3 regions of the Prosthecodimorpha staleyi genome follow, and region 2 is predicted to be linked to each of the others. Evidence: predicted binding sites of a transcription regulator. Region 2 holds the regulator's gene; each other region holds the start of a gene.

Region 1 (4,903 bases), on a different contig from region 2:
CGCCTCGAGCAGCTTGACATTGGCCAGTATGTCGTCGACGACGAGAATGCGGGCAGTCATCGTTGGCTCCGGAAGAACTGATCTTGCGTCGAGAGAAAAGTCGCCTCGACTTTTGATCAGGCATCCCCAAGATACGAGCGAACGGTTTCCAAAAACTTGGCGACCGTGATCGGCTTGGAGATATAGGCCTCGCATCCGCCCTGCCGGATGCGCTCTTCGTCGCCCTTCATGGCGAAGGCCGTCACGGCGATCACCGGGATGGCGCGGAGGTCGTCATCCTCCTTGAGCCACTTGGTCACCTCCAGGCCGGACACCTCGGGCAGTTGGATATCCATCAGGATCAGATCCGGCCGGTGCGACCGGGCGATATCCATGGCATCCAGGCCGTTGCGGGTCTGCAGCGTCCGGTAGCCGTGGGCTTCGAGGAGATCGTTGAACAGTTTCATGTTCAACTCGTTGTCCTCGACGATCAGCACGGTCTTCGCCATTCTGTCTCTCTCTACTCTGCACAAACGCAATCTCTGCCCAGCGCTCGATTTTAGTGATAATTCGTTTCGCATTGGCAAACCGGAGGTTCGCTCCGTGCGACGTGAGCAGCGACGGGATCATATGAACCATGACGAGGCCGAGGGGATCGCGATCGCGGCACTCGGTTTTCTGGCCGAACGACCCGAGCATCTCGGCCGCTTCCTGGCCGAGAGCGGGATCGGGCCGGAAACGCTGCGCGTTGCCGCCTCCGATCCGGGCTTCCTGGCAGGCATACTCGATTTCCTCATGAACGACGAATCGCTCCTGCTGGAATTCACCGAGAACCGACGGCTCCGTCCCCTGATGGTTGCCGCAGCTCATCACCGACTGTCGGGACCCCATCCGGAATGACCCTCGATCCGCACAGCCTCGATATCCTCTCCGCCATCGACGCCCTGCCCTATGGTGGTCGCCCTCTGGTCGTGTCCGATGTCGATGAAGTGGCCGTCTATTTCGTGCGCCATTTCGAGCGCTATCTGGAGCGCTCCGGCTTCCGGCTGGATGCCGTCAGCTACGGTTTGACCGGAAACATCCGTCATGGCGCCACCGACGAGGCCGCCGGGCAGGACGATGTCCGCCGTCTCCTGTTCGGCTTCTTCGACGACGAGATCGCCCACCAGGAGGTGGTCGAGGACGCCGTCGAGGTTCTCGGCCGATTGGCCGAGCGGGCCGACGTCGTCCTGCTGACCAACGCTCCGCACAAGCACCGGGAAACCCGCCGCATATCGCTGACCGCACGCGGTCTGCCCTATCCTGTGCTGACCAATGACGGACCGAAGGGGCCGGCCATGGCCCGCCTCGCGGCACGTGCCGAGGGGCCGGTGTTCTTCCTTGACGATTCGCCCTCGAATCTTGTTTCGGTGCGCGAGACCCTGCCGGAAGCCCATGTAATCCAGTTCGTGGCCGATCCGCGCTTCTTCGCCATGGCACGGGAAATCCCGGGCATGAACCTGCGCGCCAATCGCTGGGCCGAAGTCGAAGCTTACATTGCCGGCGTGATCTCGGCGCACGCTCAGCAATGACAGTCGACCATGGCCAGCCAGGCCTGCGGGTGGCGTCGGCGCTGGGTGTCGATCAGATCCATGATCTGCCGGTCCCACGCGGCCCAGGAGATGGTTGCGCCATCCGCGGGATCGCCTGATCCGGCCGGGCCGTTCTCGTGCCACCGGCCGTCGACCACCACGGCCGTGGCGCCGAAGCCCGGCGCCCAGGCGACCCAGTCCTCCAGCCGCTCGCCCGGCCCGGTTGCCGGCAGGACCGGGGCGGCCGCGTGCCAGCGGGCGGCGGCGCCACCGGCCTGCTGGCGCAGCCAGGCTGAAAATTCCCGGCCATAGGGCCGCGGCTCGGGCATCTGACGCCAGACCTCGAGCCATTCCCCCACCCGGCGATGCACCGCGTCGGCGTCGCTCAGCGGGATTCCGGCGGCCTGACTGACCTCGGCGAGCCGGACCCGCCTGCGGTCGCGCGCCAGCCTCCGCATGGTCCGCCAGTCGATATCGCCGAGCCGGGCATAGTCATGGGGAAGCACACGGTCGCGACACAGGAACGGCCTGCCGCCGCCGAGCGACCAGCCGAGCCAGCGCCCGTTGGGATTGGTGCGGTCGATCGCACGCGCTGCCAAGCCATTCAACACCAGGAGATGGCCGAAGCGGTGCGGTCCCTGGATATCGATCGCATCCGAATCGTTTAGGTAGCCCCATCCGAAGGACATGGCCACCCCTCTGAGATCACCGCCCGGCCATTCGCCGAGGCGTTCGACGACCCGATCCATCGCATCGACATCCCGCACATAGGCGTCGTTGATCCCGGTGCGCTTGAAGTCGTGGAAGGGTTGCAGCGTCGCGGCAAGGTCCGCACGCCCCTCGGGGCTGTCAGGATCGTGATCGATCACGACGGCGACCGTGAAATGCGTCACCGGACCCTCCTCGAACTGACCGGCGCCGCCGGCGCCCCGGACGCACGCCGGATGCCACTGGCCGGCGGACGCGGAAAGAGTATATTGCATCGACGCAGAAACGAAACAGGAACGAGAAGCGTGCTCCCTACCCAGAACTCAGGGGTTGAGGGCTTCTGTCGTGACTGCCTGGTCCCTTCGCGGCCGGGAGCGTGGCGCTGCGCATCCTGCGGCAGTCCCCGCCTTGTCGCCCATCCTGAACTGGATCGGCTTTCGATTGCCCATGTCGATTGCGACGCCTTCTACGCTTCGATCGAAAAACGCGACGATCCATCCTTGCGGGATGTACCGGTGATTGTGGGTGGCGGCAAGCGCGGCGTCGTCTCGACGGCGTGCTATCTGGCCCGCATCCACGGCGTCCGCTCGGCCATGCCGATGTTCAAGGCATTGGCGGCCTGCCCGCAGGCCGTTGTGATCAAGCCGAACATGGAGAAATACGTCAAGGTCGGCCGCCAGGTCCGGCAGCTGATGCTGGAACTGACGCCGCTGGTCGAACCGGTCTCGATCGACGAGGCTTTCCTGGATCTCTCGGGCACCGATCGCCTGCACCACGCCGCCCCGGCCCTGACCCTCGCCCGCTTCGCGAAGCGGGTCGAAGACGAAATCGGCATCTCCATTTCGGTTGGTCTCGCGCCGAACAAGTTCCTGGCCAAGATCGCCTCCGACTTCGAGAAGCCGCGCGGCTTCTCGGTGATCGGCGCCGTCGAGGCGCGCACCTTCCTGGCTGCCCAACCGGTCACGCTGATCTGGGGCGTCGGCAAGGCGCTCGCCGCCGAACTCGAACGCGACGGCATCCGCCGGATCGGTCAATTGCAGTCCATGGACGAGACCGCCCTGATGAAGCGCTACGGCGTCATGGGCCAGCGCCTTGCGCGCCTGTCGCGCGGCGAAGACGATCGCCGCGTCACGCCCGACCGTGAGGCCAAGAGCGTTTCCGCCGAGGTCACCTTCGACGACGACATCGCCGCCTTCGCGCGCCTGGAGCCGATCCTGCGCCGGCTCTCCGAAAAGGTCTCGGCGCGGCTGAAGAAGGCCGGAATCGGCGGACGCACCGTCACCGTCAAGCTGAAGACGCAGGATTTCAAGACCGTCACCCGCAACCGGAAGCTATCCGATCCCAGCCAATTGGCCGACCGCATCTTCCGTGCCGGCCGGGACCTGGTCGAGCGCGAATGCGACGGCCGTGCCTTCCGGCTCATCGGTATCGGCGTCGCCGATCTGGTGCCCGCCGAGGCCTGCGATCCGGCCGACCTGGTCGACGAGGGGGCGGGTCGGCGCGCCAAGGCGGAACGCGCGATGGACGCGGTTCGCGCCCGGTTCGGCGGCGAGGCGGTCGAACTCGGCCTCATCTTCGGCATCGACCGGCGCGGCCGCGACCGATAGGCACCGCCTCAGTCCGGCACGCCGTCCGAGCCGTCACGATAGTCATGCGTCGCCCCATGCGGATCGGTCACCCGATAGAGCCCGGGCCCGGCTGATGCCACGTAGTCCGGACCGACCGGCACCTTTCCGTATCCGCCCGGGATGTCGAGCATGTAGGTCGGCTGGGCGATCCCGGTCAGACGGCCGCGCAGGGTGCGCATCAGCGACCGGCCCTCGGCGAGGGAAGTCCGGAAATGGCCGGTACCGCGTGCGCGGTCGAGATGGTGCAGGTAGTAGGGTTTCACCCGAAGCGCGACCAGAGACCGGAACAGATCCTCCAGGATCGCGGCGTCGTCGTTGATGCCCTTGAGCAGGACGGTCTGGGCGAGCAGCGGGACCCCCGCCCTGCTCAAGGCGCGGATCGATTTCTTCGCGTTTTCCGTCAGTTCTGAGGCATGGTTGACGTGCAGCACGAACCAGATCGCAGCTCGTCGGTCGAGCAGGTTCAGCAAGGCCGGCGTGATTCGGGCCGGGTCGACGATCGGTATGCGGGTATGGAAGCGGACCACGCCGACATGATCGATGGCGTCGAGCGCATCAAGGATCCGGCCGATCCGCCGGTCCGACAGGACCAGCGGATCACCGCCCGACAGGATCACTTCGAACAGGCCCGCCTCTGCACGGATGCGGTCGAGTGCGGCTGCAAGCTCGGCCTCGCCGAGGCCCGGATCGCCGCCGACCGTCTCGCGCCGGAAGCAGAAGCGGCAATAGACTTGGCACAGATGGGTCGGCTTCAGGAGCGCCCGGTCCGGATAGCGGCGGATCAGTCCGGGTGCGATTTCATGCGCACCGTCGCCGATCGGATCGGCAACCTCGTCCGGCGCGATATCGAGTTCCGCCGTCCCGGGCACGAATTGGCGGGCGATCGGATCGGAAGGATCGGCCGGATCGATGGCTGCGGCCATCTCGGCGGTGATCCGCAGGGAGAATTCCTGCGTCACCCGCTCGACGGCCGGCGCCGCTTCCGGCGCAACAAGCCCGCGTGCGACCAGATCGGCG
Region 2 (4,903 bases):
CCCATCTCGACGATACCGGCGCTGCCCACATGGTCGATGTCGGCGACAAGAGCGTGACCCAGCGCACGGCCGTCGCCGAAGGCCATGTGACCATGCTGCCCGAGACGCTGGCGCTGATCCGCCAGGGCCTCGCCAAGAAGGGCGACGTGATCGCGACCGCGCGCATCGCCGGCATCATGGCGGCCAAGCGCACGCACGAGCTGATCCCGCTCTGCCATCCGCTGCTGCTGACCAAGGTGGCCGTGGAGATCGAGGCCGACGAGGCGCTGCCCGGCCTCAGGATCACGGCGACCGCACGGGTCTCCGGGCAGACGGGCGTCGAGATGGAGGCGCTGACGGCAGTCTCGGTCGCCTGCCTGACGGTCTACGATATGGCCAAGGCGGTCGACCGCGGCATGGTGATCGGGGGCATCCGGCTTCTGGAGAAGTCGGGCGGCAAGTCGGGCCCCTGGCAGGCCGCCTGACCGGGCAGCGCGACGCAGGCACGACGGGGAGAACGCAGGCATGGCCGGAGGATTGCTGTCGGTGGAGGCCGCCCGGGCGCGGCTGCTCGCCGGGGTGGAACCGCTCGGCGGCGAGACGGTCGCGCTCGCCGCGGCGGCGGGCCGGGTCCTCGCCGCCGGCCTCGCCGCCACCCGCACCCAGCCGCCCTTTGCGGCCTCGGCCATGGACGGCTACGCGCTGCGGGCCGAAGACGCCGTCGCCGGCTGCCGCCTCGCCGTCATCGGAACCGCGCCGGCCGGACGCGCCTTCGAGGGCCGGCTCGGACCCGGCCAGTGCGTGCGGATCTTCACCGGCGCGCCCGTGCCGGAGGGCGCCGACACCATCCTGATCCAGGAGAATGCGCGGGTCGTCGCCGAGCGCGAGATCGAGGTCGTCGAGCCGGTCGCGACCGGCCGCCATATCCGTGCCGTCGGGCTCGACTTTCGTGCCGGCGACGTGCTCATCCCGGCCGGTACGCGGCTCGACTGGCGGACCGTCTCGCTCGCCGCCGCCATGAACCATCCGGTGCTGCCGGTGCGCCGCCGCCCCCGGGTCGCGGTGCTGGCGACCGGCGACGAACTGGTCCCGCCCGGCGCCATGCCGGGACCCGACCAGATCGTCGCCTCCAACGCCTTCGGCGTGCTGGCCATGGTCGAAGCCCAGGGCGGCCTCGGCATCGATCTCGGCATAGCCGCCGACACCGAGGCGGCGATCGCCGAGAAGATCGGCGCGGCACTGGCCGCGGAGGCCGACATCCTGGTCACGCTCGGCGGCGCCTCGGTCGGCGATCTCGACCTGGTCCAGAAGACGCTCGGCGGCGCCGGCATGGATCTCGGCTTCTGGAAGATCGCCATGCGGCCCGGCAAGCCGCTGATGTTCGGCACGCTCGGGCCGATGCGCGTGCTCGGCCTGCCCGGCAACCCGGTCTCAGGCCTCGTCTGCGCGCTCCTGTTCCTGAAGCCGCTGCTCAAGGCACTGCTCGGCCTCGCGCCGGCGATCGAAACCGAGGAACCCGCCGTGCTGGCCGCGCCACTGCCGGCGAACGACAGCCGGCAGGACTACCTGCGCGCGACCTTCGAGCCCGGCGGCACTGTGCCGCCGCATGTCCGGCCGGTCGACCTGCAGGATTCCTCGATGCTGAGCCGGCTCACCCGTGCCGATTGCCTGGTCGTGCGCGCGCCCGGCGCCGAAGCGGCGGCGGCCGGCGATGCCTGCCGAATCATCCGCTTCTGAGCAGGCCGGCCGCCGCGCGACCAACCGAGAGCCGGCTAAACAATTCGATCGGTTCGCCGGGCATCCCGGCGGCAGACCGGCAACGCGCCGATCCCGGTTCGCGCCGGTTCGCGTCCGGCCGCGCCGGTTTTGCGCCGAACGGCGCCACCATGCCGAACCACCGGCCGGGCGCGAGGGCGGGCATGCCGGCCCGGCGGGATTCGGGACCGCACATGAGCGATTTCGACCATCACGGTTTCGTTTCGATGCGTGTCTCTTTCGTTCGTGTTCCGTTTTTATCGAAAAATTAACACTTGTAGAACATCGAGGGAACGTGTAGCTTTAGTTCGTGATTTGTACCGGTCCATCAGAGTGTTCGGGCAGTCGTGACGGTCGATCGATCGTCTTCGCCGCCGCGATGCTGCCGAGGGCCGGCGGTCGGATCCGAAGGGCACGAAACCTGGAAACGAAACCGAAGGCGGCGATCGATGCTGACGCGGAAGCAATTCGAGCTCCTCATGTTCATACACGAGCGGCTGAAGGAAGCCGGCGTCCCGCCCTCCTTCGACGAGATGAAGGATGCGCTCGACCTGCGCTCGAAATCGGGCATCCATCGCCTGATCACGGCCCTTGAGGAGCGCGGCTTCATCCGGCGCCTGCCCAATCGGGCGCGCGCGCTGGAAGTCGTCCGGCTGCCGGATTCGGTCGTGCCGGGCCTTGCCAGCGCCCGCAACGCCAAGGGCTTCGCCCCCTCGGTGATCGAGGGCAGCCTCGGCAAGATGAAGCCGGTGGGGCCGGCGGAAGAGAAGGCGCAGGTCGTCTCGGTGCCGGTCATGGGCCGGATCGCCGCCGGCACGCCGATCGCCGCCATCCAGACCTACAGCCACGCGATCCCGGTGCCTCTCGACCTGATCTCGTCCGGCGACCATTTCGCGCTTGAAGTGCGCGGCGATTCCATGATCGAGGCCGGCATCCTCGACGGCGACACGGTGGTGATCAAGCGCTCGGAGAATGCCGATACCGGCGACATCGTCGTCGCGCTGGTCGACGAAGAGGAGGCGACGCTGAAGCGGCTGCGCAAGCGCGGCGCCTCGGTCGCGCTGGAAGCCGCCAATCCGGCCTACGAGACCCGCATCTTCGGCCCCGACCGGGTCAAGATCCAAGGCAAGCTGGTCGGCCTGATCCGCCGCTACTGAGCGGCGCGGCGCTCGGGCCCGGTGGCCGGAGCGGTCCTGGTGCCGGTCGAGCTGAGATCCGGGGTCCGATGTCCGGGGTCCCTGGATGGCTGGCCGTACGGTGGGGGCGTTGGGCGTGGCGTCATGGGCCGGCGCGGACTGTCCCAGCGCGGTCGGAGACTGCACGACTACGGGCCGGCTGCGTGCCAGGGGCGTCGGCCGGCGGGCAAGCTGGCGGTGATCGTGGCCTGCGGCGGGGTCGGACCTGCGGGCTCCAGGGCGGAGGCAGGCTGATGGTCGTACTGGTCGCCGCGATCGCCCGGTTCGGCTTCGGAGGACGGGCGATGTCCGGTCGACGCGGGCGGCCGGGGCCAGTCGAGCGTCAGCGCGCCGGTACGGGCCAGCGTCTTGCGGTCGATGACGACGGCGCTCGCCGCGCAGCCCGGCGGGGCGTCGAGCGTGGTCACCACGATGGCGGCCAGCCGGCAGTCCTCCTCGAAGGCGCGCGGGTCGCGCACCAGGGCCAGGATCCGCGGCGCACGGCCGGGATGCCCGTCCCGGAAGGCGCAGCCGAGCGGGTCGCAGCGCCAGTCCCCGGCAAGGTCGCGGGCGGCGGTGGGGCTGCGCGGGTCGGCACCAGCGGCGAGCCAGGTCGCGGTGGTGAAGCGGTTCGCGCGAGCGTCGAGGATCGCCAGCCGTCCGTCGGCCGCCCGAACCGCGATCGGCGCACCGCCCTGGCCGACCAGGATATCCGGCCGCGCCGCGAAGGGGGCGACCGCCAGGGCCGCCGCCAGCGCCACGAGGCCGAGACGGCGCAGCGGCGTCGTCCAGAGACAGAACCAGAGGATGCCGGCGATCGCCAGCGGCAGGCTTGCCGGATGGATGCGCCCGATCAGCCCCTGCCCGCCCGGCCAGGCCGAGACCATGCGGGCGACCGCCAGCATCGCGTCGATGCCCCAGCCCATCACGGTCAGCGGCACGATTTCGAGACCGAACGGGATGGCCAGCATGGCGAGGCAGGCGAAGGGCATGATCACGGTACCGACGATCGGCAACACGATCATATTGGCGATCATGCCGTAGGGTGCCGCCCGGTGGAACTCGGCCGCCACGACGGGTGCGGTCGCCAGACCCGCCACGAAGGAGGCCGCCGCCATGCCGATGACATGGCCGAAGCCGCGCCGGACCAGTTCCGCAACGATCCCGGACGCCTCGGCAGAGGCCGGGTCGGGCGGCCGGGCGCTGAGGCCGCGCCACGCCGAGACCAGCGCCAGAACCGCCAGAAAGGACATCAGGAAGCTCGGCTCGACCACAGTATGGGGCTCGATCGCCATCAGCGCGAGCGCCGCGAAGGCGACGTTGCGCTGGCTGACCACCGGCCGGTCGGCCAGGATCGCGACCAGTCCGACCACGAACATCACCCAGGAGCGTTCGGTCGCGACCCCGCCGCCGGACAGCAGCAGATAGAAGGTCACGGCCGCGAAGGCGGCGACCGCGGCCCATTTCTTGACCGGCCGGCGCAGCGCGATGACCGGCACCAGGGCGAGCCCATAGCGCACCGCCGCAAAGACGCCGCCGCCGACCAGGGTCATGTGCAGACCGGAGATCGAGATGATGTGGGTCAGCCCGGAGGCGCGCAGCGCCTCGTTCGCCTCGGCCGGGATGGCCCGGGTCTCGCCGACCGTCAGCGCCGCCGCGATCGCCCCCGAGGCGCCCGGCAGCGCGGCGCGGATGCGCACGGCGATCCGGTGGCGCAGGTCCGCGATCGCGGCCTTCAGCACCAGCGTTGTCGGCGCCGGTCCGGCATCCGCTGCCCGCACCCGGCCGAGCACGTAGCCGGCCGCGCCGCGACCGTCGAAATAGGCCCGGCGGGCGAAATCGTAGCCGCCCGGCAGGACAGGGCCGTCGGGCGGCTTCAGCCGCGCCATGAAGGTGACGCCGGCGCCGATCGCTGCGCCGGCATCGCGCCCGCGCTGCGCGGTCGCCGCGATCAGCGCCGGCGGCTCCGCGATCGCCCTGCCGCGGCTTTCCAT
Region 3 (4,903 bases), on a different contig from region 2:
CGATTCGGCCTATTGGTCGATCGTCGTCGAACTCGTCTTCTACGGCTGGGTGTTCCTGGCGCTGGCGACCGGGCTGTGGCGACGGCGCCCGGCCCTGCTCGGCTGGGGCTGGCTCGCCCTCTCGGCGGTCAACCTGAAGCTCGGCAGCGTCGCCTACGACCGGCTGGTCCTGGCCAGCTTCGCCGGCGAATTCCTCGCCGGCATCCTGCTCTTCCGCCTCTGGTCGTCGGGACCGAGCGCGGGGCGTCTCGCCATGCTGGCCGCCGCCATGGCGGTGCAGGTCGCCCACGGCATGGTCAACGCGGCCGATCTGACGAGCCAGTACGGCGTCGTGCCGGATCCGCGCGTCGTCGCCCTGCTGCATCTGGCCATCTTCGCCCTGGTCGCGCTGGCCGTGCCGCTGCGCACCGGCGCGACGGCGGCGAGGCTTTTCCGGACGGCCGGTTTGATGACCTATCCGGCCTATCTGCTGCACCAGAATATCGGCACGGTCGCGCTCGCCCGGCTCGCGGCGGCCGGAATCGAACCCGGTATCGCGCTGTCGATGACGGGCGCCGCCCTCCTCGCCGCGTCCTGGCTGATCGCGACGCGGGTCGAACCGGTCGGACGGCGCCTGCTCGCGGCTCTGGTCGATCCGCTCGTGGCCCGGCTGCCGGGACGGCCGCCTTAAGAGACCTCCCCAGGGGGGTCACGCTAGGCGCCGCGGCGGCCGGGCGCGACGCATCTTACGCAGTTCTCCTCACGGGAACGTGACCGCTGGCCGGCTCGATTGTTGGCACGCAAACGGTTGCAACCGCCGTCCGGCTCGGCTATCAGCCGCGCCTTCCGATGGTCAGGGGGCCCGGCGCCGAAGCGCGCCGGTTGAACATCGGAGTTGGACTATGATCGGAAACTGGTTCCTGCGCTGCGCCGTGCTGTTCGCGCTCGCCGGCATGGGCCTCGGCATCCGGATGGGCATCGTGCACGATTTCACGCTGTCGCCCGTCCACGCCCACGTCAACCTGGTCGGGTTCACGACCCTTTTTCTGGCCGGCCTATTCTACCGGGTCGTGCCGAGCGCGTCCGGCTGGCTGGCCGGTCTGCATTTCACCCTCGCCCTGCCCGGAGCGGTGGCGCTGTCGGTCGGTATCGCCGGCAGCGTGACCGGCCAGGACTGGGGCGTGGCCGTTGCCATCGCCGGTTCGCTGCTGACGATCGGCGCGATGCTGGTCTTCGCCATCGCCGTGTTCCGGGCGACCGGTTCGAGCCGCGCCCAGACTCTGGACGCGATCGAGCCGGGCTATGCCGGCCGCTGAACGCATCACGGTCGTCGCCCCGGTCTGACGCCGGCCGGGGCGGTGCTCGTCGGATGCCCTGGACCGCCCGATGCGCGGTGAGAGCCTCCGGCGGCGGGCGATGCGGCCCTCGGCGCTGGCCATGCGGCACCCGTTGCGGCCATGCGGCCCCGTGGGAACGGGCCGGCCCGTCGCGAACATTCAGAGAACAAATGCTTCCGGTCCGGTTTCGCCCGTGCGACAATCATGGGCGATTCGTGATAGACCGCGCCGACGACATCATCGACCGAAAGCCCGAATGGCCAAGCCGCAGGATCTTTTCGCCAAGCTGCCCGAATCCGACCGGCCCGAAGCCAGCAGGCCCGTACCGGCGCCCCCGCCGCCCAAGCCCGTGCGGTCGGTGCCCGCCCGCGGCACCATGCCGGGCGAGGCGGATTACAACGCCTCGCATATCGAGGTTCTCGAAGGGCTGGAGCCGGTCCGGCGCCGTCCCGGCATGTATATCGGCGGCACGGACGAGAAGGCGCTGCATCACCTCTTCGCCGAGGTGATCGACAATTCGATGGACGAGGCCGTCGCCGGCCATGCCAGCTTCATCGAGGTGCGGCTGGAGGCCGACGGCACGCTGTCGGTGGCCGACAATGGCCGCGGCATCCCGGTCGACCCGCATCCGAAATACCCGGGCAAGTCGGCGCTCGAAGTCATCATGACCATGCTGCATTCCGGCGGCAAGTTCGACGGCAAGGCCTACGAGACCTCCGGCGGCCTGCACGGCGTCGGCGTCTCGGTGGTCAATGCGCTGTCCGAATGGCTGGAAGTGGAGATCGCCAAGAACCGGCGGCTCTACCGGCAGCGCTTCTCGCGCGGGCATCCGACGACCGCGCTGGAGGAACTGGGCGAGGTCATGAACCGGCGCGGCACCACGGTGCGGTTCCGGCCGGACCCGCAGATCTTCGGCGAGGGTGCGCGCTTCGATCCGGCCCGGCTGTTCCGCATGGCCCGGTCGAAGGCCTATCTGTTCGGCGGGGTGGAAATCCGCTGGTCCTGCGCGGCCGAACTGGTCCAGGGCCAGGACACGCCCGACAAGGCGGTGTTCCATTTCCCCGGCGGCCTCAAGGACTTCCTGGCCGAGCGGCTGAAGGACGAGCGGCTGGTCACCGACGACGTCTTCGCCGGCAAGACCGCCAAGACCTCCGGTCACGGCGCGGTCGAATGGGCGGTCGCCTGGTTCGCCGGCGACGGCTTCGTCTCTTCCTACTGCAACACCGTACCGACGCCGGAGGGCGGCACCCACGAGCAGGGCCTGCGCGTCGCCCTGCTGCGGGGCTTGCGCGCCTATGCGGATCTGGTCGGCAACAAGCGCGCCGCCATCCTGACCACCGACGACGTGATGACCACCGCCGGCGCGATGCTGTCGGTCTTCATCCGCGAGCCGGAATTCGTCGGCCAGACCAAGGACAAGCTGGCCACCGCCGAAGCGACCCGGATCGTCGATACGGCGATCAAGGATGCCTTCGACCATTGGCTCGGCGGCTCCAAGGTGCAGGCCGACCGGCTCCTGGAATGGTCGATCGAGCGCGCCGACGAGCGGCTGCGCCGGCGCCATGAAAAGGAGGTTCTGCGCAAGACCCCGATCCGCAAGCTGCGCCTGCCCGGCAAGCTGGCCGATTGCTCGGACACGGCCGCGCAGGGCTCGGAACTGTTCATCGTCGAAGGCGATTCGGCCGGCGGTTCGGCCAAGCAGGCGCGCGACCGGCGCAGCCAGGCAGTGCTGCCGCTGCGCGGCAAGATCCTCAACGTCGCCAACGCCACGCGCGACAAGCTCGGCGCCAACCAGCAACTGGCCGATCTGGTCCAGGCGCTCGGCTGCGGCGTCGGCAAGGCCTGGCGGCAGGAGGACCTGCGCTACGACAAGATCATCGTGATGACCGATGCCGATGTCGACGGCGCCCACATCGCCTCGCTGCTGATCACCTTCTTCTATCGCGAGATGCCGGACCTGATCCGCAAGGGTCATCTGTTCCTGGCCGTGCCGCCGCTCTACCGGCTGACGCACGGCTCCAAGACCATCTATGCCCGCGACGACGCCCACAAGGACGAGCTTCTGGCGACGGTCTACCGCAACAAGAAGCCGGAGGTCGGCCGCTTCAAGGGTCTCGGCGAGATGATGCCGTTCCAGTTGAAGGAAACCACCATGGACCCGAAGTCCCGCACGCTGCTGCGCGTGCAGGTGATCGAGGGCCAGGAGGATGCGACCCGGGATTCGGTCGAACGGCTGATGGGCAACAAGCCGGAGGCCCGCTTCGCCTTCATCACCGAGCGCGCCGCCTTCGCCAACGACATCGACCTCGACATCTGACGACCGGTCGCCCGGAAGCCGGGCCGACCGGGGCCGGGCGGACGGGGTTTCGAGAGGCGCGGATGCAGGATGTCCTGAGCCGCGCGGCTCGCATGGCGGCCAGCGGGGGAGCCGGGCCTGCCCGGCGGCATCAGAGCGAGAGGAGGTGGTTGTCCCACATCCAGCGGCCTGCATCGCTGCCGCCGAGCCGGGCGAGATCCCCGGCCGACGCCCGGGCGAGGCGCAGGCCGGAGGCGCCGCCGGAGAGCATGAACAGGCCCCGATCGGGAGCCGCCGCCAGCCCGCAGGCGTCGGTCAGGCGGCTCATGCCGAGGAAGCGCCGTCCCGGCACGTCCCAGTAGCCGACCGCCCCGCCCTTCGGGCTCGCCGCCGCCAGGATGCTGCCGGAGGCGTCGAAGGCGACCGAGCCGATATAGTTCTCGAACAGCATGTTGGCGTCTTCGGGCACCGGCAGCAGGTCCAGCCGCCCGGTCCGCGTCAGCACGCCGACCAGTTCGGGCGCCGCCTCGGCGTCGCCGGCAAATTGGCAGCCGAAGCCGACGGTGCCGTCCGGGGCGACCGCGATGTGGCGCAGACTGGACAGCCGGAAAGCCTCCGGCAGCTCAAAGGCGTCGGCCAGACTGCCGTCGCGCCGCAGCAATGCCAGGTTGGGGCGCATGGCGTCGAGATTGAGAATGTCGCGGCCGGTCTCCGGATGGGTGCGGATGCCGCCATTGGCGACCGCCACCAGATCACCGCCCGGCATCAGCGCCATGTCGTGCGGACCGACGCCGCGGCTCGGCACCTCGCCGAGGCGACGGAAGCCGTCGGCCGCATCGTAGAGACCGACCAGGCCGTCGCCGCCCCGCGTGTCGTTCTCGGTCGCCATCATCATCCGGCCGTCGGGCGAGAACACGCCGTGGCCGTAGAAGTGGCGTTCCGGCGCGGCCAGGATGGTGGTCAGCACGCGGCCGGTGGCGCGTTCGATCACCGCCGCCCAGGTTCCGGGACGGCGCGCGAAGGCGACGACGACGCGGCCGTCCGGCGAGACAGCAACGTCATGGCCGCGCGCCGGCAGGTCGGAGGCGATGAGTTGGCGCCCGTCGGGATCGAACAGGGCGAGCCGACCGCCGCCGCTGGCATCGAACTGGCAGCCGGCGAAGAGCGGCGGCGCTCCGACCGCTGCGGCACCGCGCGGCAACAGGCTCGCTCCGACGGCAGCGCCGAGCGACAGGATGAGGCTGCGACGGTCGATCGGCATCGGCTCAGTCTCCGTCAAGCGAGGTGAACC

What was found. The regulator LexA, encoded in region 2, represses DNA repair genes until DNA is damaged. The targets are predictions, from matches to a motif close to TGTTCNNNNTGTGTTCNG.
Region 1: KL771_RS22540 (DNA polymerase IV) is a predicted target of LexA. The motif match lies at 2,540-2,557, and genes of this name have one in related genera.
Region 3: parE (DNA topoisomerase IV subunit B) is a predicted target of LexA. The motif match lies at 1,468-1,485, and genes of this name have one in related genera.

The regions. Positions count from the first base shown of each region.
Region 1 is NZ_JAHHZF010000012.1:158,288-163,190, forward strand. Features, by position in the region: gene KL771_RS22515 (PleD family two-component system response regulator) at 1-60, opposite strand, end outside; gene KL771_RS22520 (response regulator) at 117-488, opposite strand; gene KL771_RS22525 (DUF3572 domain-containing protein) at 610-879, shown strand; gene KL771_RS22530 (hypothetical protein) at 876-1,550, shown strand; gene KL771_RS22535 (hypothetical protein) at 1,541-2,419, opposite strand; gene KL771_RS22540 (DNA polymerase IV) at 2,564-3,865, shown strand; gene KL771_RS22545 (lysine-2,3-aminomutase-like protein) at 3,874-4,903, opposite strand, start outside.
Region 2 is NZ_JAHHZF010000001.1:592,839-597,741, forward strand. Features, by position in the region: gene moaC (cyclic pyranopterin monophosphate synthase MoaC) at 1-464, shown strand, start outside; gene KL771_RS02600 (molybdopterin molybdotransferase MoeA) at 505-1,716, shown strand; gene lexA (transcriptional repressor LexA) at 2,184-2,891, shown strand; gene KL771_RS02610 (ComEC/Rec2 family competence protein) at 3,059-4,903, opposite strand, start outside.
Region 3 is NZ_JAHHZF010000014.1:84,665-89,567, reverse strand. Features, by position in the region: gene KL771_RS24310 (acyltransferase family protein) at 1-670, shown strand, start outside; gene KL771_RS24305 (hypothetical protein) at 882-1,295, shown strand; gene parE (DNA topoisomerase IV subunit B) at 1,573-3,633, shown strand; gene KL771_RS24295 (DUF1513 domain-containing protein) at 3,764-4,873, opposite strand; gene KL771_RS24290 (imelysin family protein) at 4,878-4,903, opposite strand, start outside.